One region of the Blastococcus sp. SYSU DS1021 genome, then DNA from elsewhere that is predicted to be linked to it. Evidence: riboswitches for the same ligand, from Rfam matches in the RefSeq annotation. Region 1 holds a riboswitch; the other holds the start of a gene.
What was found. Region 1 has a riboswitch for cyclic di-AMP ahead of ACI8AP_RS05305 (hypothetical protein). Riboswitches for the same ligand answer to the same signal wherever they lie in the genome.
Positions count from the first base shown of each region.

Region 2: linked by a shared signal. The riboswitch ahead of ACI8AP_RS17880 (aggregation-promoting factor C-terminal-like domain-containing protein) and the one ahead of ACI8AP_RS05305 (hypothetical protein) in region 1 are both predicted to bind cyclic di-AMP.

Region 1 is NZ_JBJHAL010000005.1:54,264-58,793, reverse strand. Features, by position in the region: gene ACI8AP_RS05310 (bifunctional 3'-5' exonuclease/DNA polymerase) at 1-1,532, shown strand, start outside; cyclic di-AMP (ydaO/yuaA leader) riboswitch at 1,701-1,848, shown strand; gene ACI8AP_RS05305 (hypothetical protein) at 2,103-2,987, shown strand; gene ACI8AP_RS05300 (SDR family oxidoreductase) at 3,010-3,756, opposite strand; gene ACI8AP_RS05295 (protein kinase domain-containing protein) at 3,990-4,530, shown strand, end outside.
Region 2 is NZ_JBJHAL010000028.1:23,065-27,594, forward strand. Features, by position in the region: gene ACI8AP_RS17870 (TSUP family transporter) at 1-672, shown strand, start outside; gene ACI8AP_RS17875 (hypothetical protein) at 676-1,059, opposite strand; gene ACI8AP_RS17880 (aggregation-promoting factor C-terminal-like domain-containing protein) at 1,301-2,164, opposite strand; cyclic di-AMP (ydaO/yuaA leader) riboswitch at 2,375-2,501, opposite strand; gene ACI8AP_RS17885 (class I SAM-dependent methyltransferase) at 2,619-3,275, opposite strand; gene ACI8AP_RS17890 (GNAT family N-acetyltransferase) at 3,322-4,323, opposite strand; gene ACI8AP_RS17895 (SDR family NAD(P)-dependent oxidoreductase) at 4,364-4,530, opposite strand, start outside.

The DNA.
Region 1 (4,530 bases):
CTGCCGCACCCGTCCGCTGGGTGTGGGACGACACCACCCGCTGGTACCCCGCGCTGCTGGCGGCGGGAGTCCGCGTCGAGCGCTGCACCGACCTGCGGCTCGGCCACGCGATCCTGCGGCGGTCCCCGTTCGCGGCCCAGGAGCTGCTCGCCGGGGACGACACCCCTGGGTGGGACGTGCTGCAGCCCGGCCAGCCGGCGGAGTCCGCCCTCTTCCCGCTGGCCGACCCGGCGGACCGGCTCGACCCCCTGGCCGAGCAGCGGCGCCAGCAGGCGGCCCTGGCCGCCTCACCGCACGGCGACCGGCTCGCGCTGCTGCTCGCGGCGGAGTCCGCCGGCGCCCTGGTGGCCGCCGAGATGACGCACACCGGCCTGCCGTGGCGGGCGGACGTGCACGAGCGCCTGCTCACCGACCTGCTCGGCCCGCGCCCGGGAACCGGTGGGCGCCCCGCGGTGCTCGAGCGGCTGCTGGGCGAGATCCGCGCGGCGCTGGGGACCCCGTCGCTCAACCCCGATTCGCCGGCCGAGCTGCTGCGGGCACTCCAGCAGGCCGGCCTCCCGGTGGCCGACACCCGCTCGTGGACCCTCGAGCAGCTCGAGCACCCGTGCGTCCCCTCGCTGCTCGAGTACAAGAAGCTGATGCGGCTGCTCACGGCCAACGGCTGGAGCTGGCTGGAGGCCTGGGTGCAGGGAGGGCGGTTCCGCTCGGCCTTCCTGCCGGGTGGGGTGGTCACGGGTCGGTGGGCGTCCAACGGCGGGGGTGCACTCTCGGTGCCCACGCTGATCCGCCCGGCGGCGGTCGCGGACGACGGCTGGCGATTCGTCGTCGCCGACGTGGCCCAGCTGGAGCCCCGGGTGCTCGCCGGGATGAGCGCGGACACCGCGATGGCCGAGGCGGCGCGGGCCTCGGACCTCTACGCGGGCATGGTCGCCGGTGGCGCGGTGGCGACCCGGGCGGAGGCCAAGCTGGGCATCCTCGGGGCCATGTACGGCGGCACCCGCGGGGAGAGCGGTCGCATGATGCCCCGGCTCGCCCGCCGCTACCCGCGCGCCATCGGCCTGGTCGAGGAGTCCGCCCGGGCCGGCGAACGCGGCGAGGTGGTGCACACGCTGCTGGGCCGGGGGTCGCCGTCGCCCAGCGGCGCGTGGGCGCAGCGGGCGGACGGGCTCGGCGAGGCCGCGGAGCAGGCCGGTTCCCGGGAGGACCGCGACCGCGCCCGCCGCGCCTGGGGTCGGTTCACCCGCAACTTCGTCGTCCAGGGCACCGGAGCGGAGTGGGCGCTGTGCTGGCTGGCCGACCTCCGCAACCGGCTCTGGCGGCTGGGCGGCGACGGGCCGCTGGGGACCCGGGCGCACCTCGCGTTCTTCCTCCACGACGAGGTGGTCGTGCACACCCCCGAGCACCTGGCCGACGACGTGGTCGAGGCGGTGCGCGCCGCGGCCACCACGGCCGGGCGGCTGCTGTTCGGCGCCTTCCCGGTGGACTTCCCGCTGGACGTCGCCGTCGTCCGGTCCTGGGCCGACGCCGGCTGAACGGACTGCCGTACACCACCGACGGGGCCGGCACGGTGGCGCGACACGCGTCACGATCTGCGGAAGTGACCGCTCCCGCATTGTCACGACTGCATAACGACGGTTACCGTGGCGGAGCCCGGCCGATCGTTCTCTCCCCATCCGGGGAGGGTCTGCCGGGCGCCGCCGAGTCGCCCGCCGCCTTCGAGCTGCGGGCGAGCCGGGGACCCACCGAAGTTCTGGGGTGAATCGCGCACCGGGCACGTCCCGGTGCGGGTAGGGCTGCTTCCCGTCCGAATCCGTCAGCTAACCCGGTAGGCGGCACGACGGAAGAAACGGAGAGCCGCCGCATGGCGCGCCCCTGCACCGCCGCACCACCCCGCGCCCGCCGGCACCGCCGCCCCCCGGTGCGTCCCCGGACCTGACCGCACGCGCACCCGGCGTCCCGCCGGTCGCCCCCACCAGCGATGACCGCCGGCCGAGCCGCCGGTGCCCGGTGGCCCCGCGACCCGGCGCCGGTCCGCAGCCCGCATCCCTCGCGGTCCGCCTCGCCCGGCCGACCCCGCCGCACCAACGGAGCACCCCGAACCCATGGATCCCCGCACCACCACCTCGGGCCGTCGTGGCCCGCTCGCCCTCCGCCGTCGCCCGCCCTCGGGCCTCCGCCGTCCGGCGTTCTACCTCGGGGTCGCCGCCGCCGGTGCCCTCCTGGTCAACACCCTCGTCGGCGTGGACCCGGGCGCCCAGGCCGAGGCCGGCACCTCGCAGTCGGTGAGCGTCGCCCAGGAGCTCGGGCTCACCTCCCGCTCCGGCCCGGTCGACGTCGCCGAGGACCTCGCCCCGCTGCAGGACCTGGCGGCCAGCCGCAGCAGCCGCGAGGCCGAGCAGGTCGCGGCCCAGCAGGCCCAGGCCGCGGCCGACCAGGCCGAGCTCGACCGGCAGAAGGCCGAGGCGGAGGCCACCGCCCGCGCCGAGGCCGAGGCGAAGGCTGCCGAGGAGAAGGCAGCGGAGGAGGCCGCAGCCGCCGAGCGGGCGGCCGCGGCCCCCGCCGCGGCGACGCCCACACAGGAGGCCCGGGCCGCCGCCACCACCGCCGCCTCGGTGGCGGCCACGGCGGTCGCCCGCATCTCCAACACCGCGGGCAGCGTGAAGCCGCAGACCCAGGCCGCGGCCGACGCGGTGGTCAGCAACGTGCCCGGCGCCGCGGGGATCACCCTCGGCGGCACCCGGGCCAGCGCCGCCGACCCGGGCGGGCACCCCTCGGGCCTGGCGCTGGACTACATGGTGATGTCCGACGCCGCCCTCGGGGACGCGATCGTCGCCTACCACCGCGCCCACTGGGCCGAGCTGGGCGTGGACTACCTGATCTGGCAGCAGCGGATGCTCTCGTCCCCGGGCGGCTCGTGGCAGGCGATGGAGAACCGGGGCAGCGCGACGGCCAACCACTTCGACCACGTGCACGTGAACTACAACTGACCCCACCGCCCCGCGGCCGTGCCTAGGTGAGCCGGCGGACCACGGACAGCGGCAGCACCCGCATGGCCAGCCCGATGGGCACCCACGGCCACGCGGGGACGTAGGCCGTGGCCCGCCGGGCCTCGATGGCGGCCACCATGGCGCGGACGCCCGTCGGGGTGTCCACCATGAACCGGGTTCGCTGCTGCACGTGCTGGTTCATCTCCGACCGGATGTAGCCGGGGTAGATCACCGACACGTCCAGGCCGGGGATCCGCTCGGCCCGCAGCCCCTCGGCGAGGGACGCGACCCCGGCCTTGGTGGCGGCGTAGGTGGTCATCGACCGGCGCATGCCGCGCAGCGCCGACATCGAGGAGATCAGCACGAGGTGCCCGCGGCCCTGGCGGCGGAAGATCTCCAGCGCCGCCTCGGTCTGCGCCAGCGCGCCGACGAAGTTCGTCATCGCCGTCTCGCGGTTGGCCTCGGCCCGGCCGGTGCCCAGGGGCGCGCCCTTGCCGAGGCCGGCGTTCACGACCACCCGGTCGATCGAGCCGAACGCCGCGGCGAACGCGGTGAAGACCGTGGGCACGGCCTGGGCGTCGGTGACGTCGAGCGCCGCGGTCTCCACCCGCCGGCCGGTGGCCGGGCGGATCTCCGCTGCGAGGGCGTCCAGCCGATCGGTGCGCCGGGCGCAGAGCGCCAGGTCGTGGCCGCGGGCGGCGAACTGCCGGGCCATCTCCTCGCCCAGGCCGGAACTCGCGCCGGTGATGAGGACGACGCCGGTGTTCATGGGTGCTCCTGTCGATCGGTGCGGCGGGCCGCTGCGGCCGGCCGGCACGCACGGTACGAGAGCCCGCAGGCGGATCCGCGGCCGGCACCGCGGCGGCGCGTGGGGCCGGCCGGGTTCCACCTCGTCGGCTCCGCCGGGGTTCAGACCCCCTCCGGGCGGGCACACCTGCAGGACGTACGAGTACGGGGGAGCGCGGAGGCGCCCTCTCGGCACCGACACGAGGGGACTCGGGAGTGACCACGGCCGGAACCAGCCGACGGTGCCTGGACGGCCGCTACCAGCTGCAGCAGCTCATCGCCGTCGGCGGGATGGGTGAGGTCTGGCGGGCGCGCGACCTGCAGCTCCACCGGTCCGTGGCGGTCAAGGTGCTGCGCAGCGAGTACGCCGACGACCCGGAGTTCGTGGCGCGCTTCCGCTCCGAGGCCCGGCACGCGGCGGCGTTGAGCCACCCCAACATCGCCGCGGTCCTCGACTACGGGGAGACGACCGCCGAGGACACCGGCGAGCGGCTGGCCTACCTGGTGATGGAGCTCGTGGAGGGGCCTCCGCTGTCGGCCCGGCTGGCCGAGGTGGGATCGCTGGACACCGCCGCCGCGCTCTCGCTGCTGCGGCAGGCGGCGGCCGGGCTGGCCGAGGCCCATCGGGCCGGCGTGGTCCACCGTGACGTCAAGCCGGCCAACATCCTGCTCGGCCGGGACGGCACGGTGAAGCTGACCGATTTCGGGATCTCGTGGTCGGCGGGGAGCGCGCCGATCACGGGCACCGGGCAGGTGG
Region 2 (4,530 bases), on a different contig from region 1:
TCCGTCGTCCAGACGGCGACCGGCATGGGCTTCGGCCTCCTCGCCGGACCGCTGGTGCTGCTGGTGCAGCCCGCTCTCGTGCCCGGCCCGCTGCTGGTGGGCACGCTGACCGCGCTGCTGCCGGTGGTGTGGCGCGAACGGTCCGCACTGGAGTTCGACAACCTCCGCGGTGCGATGCTCGCCTCGGCCCCCGGCGTTGTCGTCGGCTTGGTGCTGGTGCAGGTCATCGACGGCCGCTTGTTGGGGATAACGGTTGCTGTCGTCGTGCTGCTCGCCTGTGGCGCGTCGCTCGCCGGGGTGCGGTTGCCGGGCGGGCGGCGCGCGCTCACCGTCGCCGGCTTCGCCTCCGGGACGCTCTCGACTGTCGCGGCGACGCCCGGACCGCCCCTGGTGGTCACCTACCGCGCGCCCACCCCGGCCGCCCAGCGGGCGAACCTGTCGGTGTTCTTCGTCGGGACGACGCTGCTGTCCCTCGGCGTGCTGGTCGCCGGCGGCGAGCTCGACGGGGGCGGGCTGCTCACCGGTGCGGGGCTGGTGCCGTTCGTGCTGACCGGCTTCCTCCTCGCCGGACCCCTGCGCCGGCGGCTGGCCCTGCCGGCCATGCGCCGCGCCGCCCTGGTGCTGTGCCTGCTCTCCGGCGCGGTGCTGCTCGTCAGGTCGCTGGCGGGCTGACCGTCACTGCTCGACGGGCGGCTCCCGGCGCACGATGTCGCCGACGGCCTCCTCCAGCCGCGCCCAGGTCGTGCTCCACTCGACCAGGGGGTCGAGGATCCGCTCGAAGACGGCGAGCTGCTGGTCGAACGCGTCGAGCTGAGCGCGCATGGCGGCGATCGAGGTGCGCTGCGCGGTCACCATCTCCTTGACGGCGCGCAGCTGGGCCGCCGACATCGCCCCGGGCGGGCTGGGCAGGGCCGGCAGCGGGAGGCGGGACGTCGCATTCCCGGCGAGGTTGCGGGCGCGGTCGGAGAAGAACCGCAACTGGTTCACGAACTCGTCGATCGACCGCCCGACGATCCCGCTCTGCGGGGTGGTCCGGTCGGCGTCGTCGGCCTCGGTCATCGCTCCCCCTCCGTGCACGCTGCACCGACCTTAGGCCTGGAGCCGAGGCTCGGCTGCGCTGAGCCGACCCCGGGCATTGGAAGCTCCACCTGCGTCCTCGGGGCCGACGACGCAGGTAAAGCCTCCAATGCCTCAGCGGGGACGCCCCCGTCCGAAGACCACCCGAGCGTGGTGACGTGCTGGAACGGCCTCGCCGCAGGGTCCCGCCCCGCGCGGGCGAGGGGCGGGGGCAGAGGCCCGCTCAGTACCAGCCGGTGGCCTGGGAGTGCGACCACGCGCCGCACGGGGAGCCGTAGCGGTTGTTGATGTAGATCAGGCCGGCGTCGATCTGCCGGTAGCCGTCGGAGGTCTTGGCGATGCCGGTCCCGGCCCAGGTGGAGTCGAGGAACTGCGCGATGCCGTAGGCGGTGCTCCGCGGGTTCTGGGCGTTCGGGTTCCACCCGCTCTCCTTGCCCCACAGGCTCTCCAGGCAGCTGAACTCGCTGCCCGAGCCGCCGAGCTTGCCCATCGCGTACTCCTGGAAGGAGCCGGCCGGGGCCGCGGCGGCCGGCGCGGGAGCGCTCCGGGCAGGAGCCGGAGCCGGGGCCGGGGCCGGGGCTGGTGCGGCCGGCGCCGGGGTGCGGGCGGCCTGCTCCCGGGCCGCCTGCACGCGGGCGGCCTCCTCGGCAGCTGCCTTGCGGGCGGCCTCCTCGGCAGCGGCCTTGCGCGCGGCCTCCTCCTCGGCGGCGCGGCGGGCGGCCTCCTCGGCGGCACGGCGGTCCAGCTCGGCCTGCTCGGCCGCGGCCCGCGCCTCCGCTGCGGCGGCCTGCTCGGCCGCGCGCTCGCTGCGGCTCGCGGCCAGCTGGCCGAGGGTGTCGGCCGCGGCCACCGTCACGTCGGGCGCGGGGGTCTCGTCGGTGATGCCGAGCTGCTCGGCGACGCTGACGGAGGCCAGCTCCGGCTCGGCCTGGGCGACCGGCTCGTCGGCGACGACGCCGTTGGCCAGCAGGCCGCCTGCCGCGGCGACCGCCAGGAGCAGCAGCGCGGAACGGCGGACCGTCTTCGTCGAACGGCGCCCGGTCGTGGGGCGGAGAGCACGGGTGATCGAGGTGGCGCGAAGGTTCATGGGGAGGAACTGCTCCAGGGGCAGGGGGCGGCAGGGCCGGCGACGGCGGCGGGAACTGCTGCGGGGATGGTCGAGGGGCAGCGGTGTCGGGCGTACGCCCGGGCGCTCAGCGCGGGGAAGGCGCGCGCGAGGCTCCGTACCGGCTGCGGTTCCGTGCAAGGTGGGCCCGCAGGCTCGCCATGCGGCGGCTCTCCGTTTCTTCCGTCGTGCCGCCTACCGGGTTAGCTGACGGATTCGGGCGGGAAGCGGCCCTACCCGCGCCAGGACGTGCCCCGGCGCGCGATTCACCCCAGTACTTCGGTGGGTCCCCGGCTCGCCCTCGGCGGGCGACTCGGCGGCGCCCGGCGGACCTCCCCCGGATGGGGAGAGAACGACCGGCCGGGCGGGACCCACGGTAACCAGCGTTATCCGTTCGTGACAATCCCCTGGCGGGAAAAGGAACGGGAGGTGACCGTCAGGGGAGCCGCCAGACCGTGGTCCGGCGCACCGGCACCGGCCCGGTGGGCGACGGCTCGGTGTCGGGCACGTCGTAGACCGCCAGCGCTTCCAGCCGGTCCTCGGGGAGGTACACCCGCCCGGGATCACCGATCAGCACCTCGGCACCGCCGGCCCGGGCCGCCTCGAGGAAGGGCAGCACCCGGTCGGTCATCTCCCGGTCGTAGCAGACGTCGCCGGCGAGGACGACCGCGACGTCGGGCGGCTCGCCCCCGAGCACGTCGCCGGCGGGCGTGATGCCCGGGGTGCCGTTCCGCTCGGCGTTGACGGCGATCGCGGTCAGCGCGAACGGGTCGACGTCGCTGGCGAGCACCGCGGTCGCGCCGGCCAGGACCGCCGCGACCGCGACCAGGCCGCTGCCCGCCCCCAGGTCCAGCACGGTGCGCCCGGCCACCAGGCCGGGGTGGTCGAGCACGTGGCGGGCCAGCGCCTGGCCGCCCGGCCAGGCCGCGGCCCAGAACGGCGGGTCCGTGGAGGTGCGCCCGTGCTCGGCCTCCATCGCCTCCCACAGGGCGACGACGTCGGCGGCGACCAGCAGCTCCACCTCGGGCACCAGGTCCGGCCGGACCGGCCGGGTGTGGGCGCGGACGAACTCCGCAGGGATGGAACGGTCCACCCCGGCAGTCAACCGCACGCGGCCGGCGGCGGTGGGACCGCCCGGCTCAGAGACGGGTCGACCAGGACGACAGCGCGCCGGCGGGGCGGAAACCCAGCGCCTCGTTGACCGCGACCATGGGCGTGTTGCCCTCGGAGTTGTAGGTGCTGATCCGCCGGACGCCGGGGAACCCCGCTGCCAGCTCCCGCAGCACGGCCGCCTTCATCCGGGCGCCGAGCCGGTGCCCCCGGTGCTCACGGAGCACCAGCGTGCCGCCCTGTTGGGCGAGCGCCGGCTGGGCGAGCGGGATCTGCAGGTCGGTGAAGCCGACCAGCCGGCCGCCGATCACCGCGCCCGCGCTGAGCACCGTCCGGCCCCGGGCGACGTGGGTCCGCTCGTACTCGCGGATCCGGTCCCCGTCCCACTCCTCCTCCCCCACCGGCAGATCGCCGTGGGGTGCGTCGGTGGTCATGCGCCGCTCCAGCAGCGCCCGGTCGGCCAGCAGCGCGTCCGGGGTGCGGTCCCGCCAGGTGACGATCTCGTACCCGGCGCCGGCCGCGGCCTCGAGCGCCCCCAGCCGGTCCTCGTCGACCGGCAGCACCAGTTCCCGGCGGGTCTCCACCAGGTCGCAGGACCAGCCGTGCCGCTCGGCGAAGGCGCGGCCCGGCGCCCCGGGGCCGGGCTCGTCCACCTCGCTCACCAGCGAGTTGCGGCCGTGCGCGGCGGCGAGTACCCGGGCCTCGGCCAGCAGCGCTCTCCCGAGGCCACGGCGCCGGGAGGCCGGGTGCACCGCGAGGTCCACCACCGCCAGCGTCGGGTTGTCCTTGCGCGGGAGGATCAGCCGGAGCGCGCCGGCGACCGCGCCGTCCACCAGGGCGGCCCGGTGGGTGCCGTCCCGGGAGCCACCGGGCGCGACGAGCTCCCGCCCCAGCGCGACGTCCTCCTGCGCCGGCCGGGGCGGGTCCTGCGGCCGGGCGGCCCGGCCGGAGGCGGCCCACACCTCGCACCAGGAGGGGAAGAGGTCGTCGTCGGGGCCGAGCTCGACGATCCGGCAGGAGGGGTCGGTCACGTCCCCGTTCTACTGGCACCGGCAATACCTTTTCCGGCGCTCAGCCCCTCGGCCGCGCGGTCGCCCGGCGAGCGATCAGCCGCCAGTAGGTGCCGGGCAGCAGGCGGACCAGCACGTCGGGCACCGTGGCGCTCCAGCCGATCAGCAGCCGGGGGCGGCGGCGCTCGACGGCCGCCACGATGCGGGCGGCGGCGTCCTCCGGCGGCA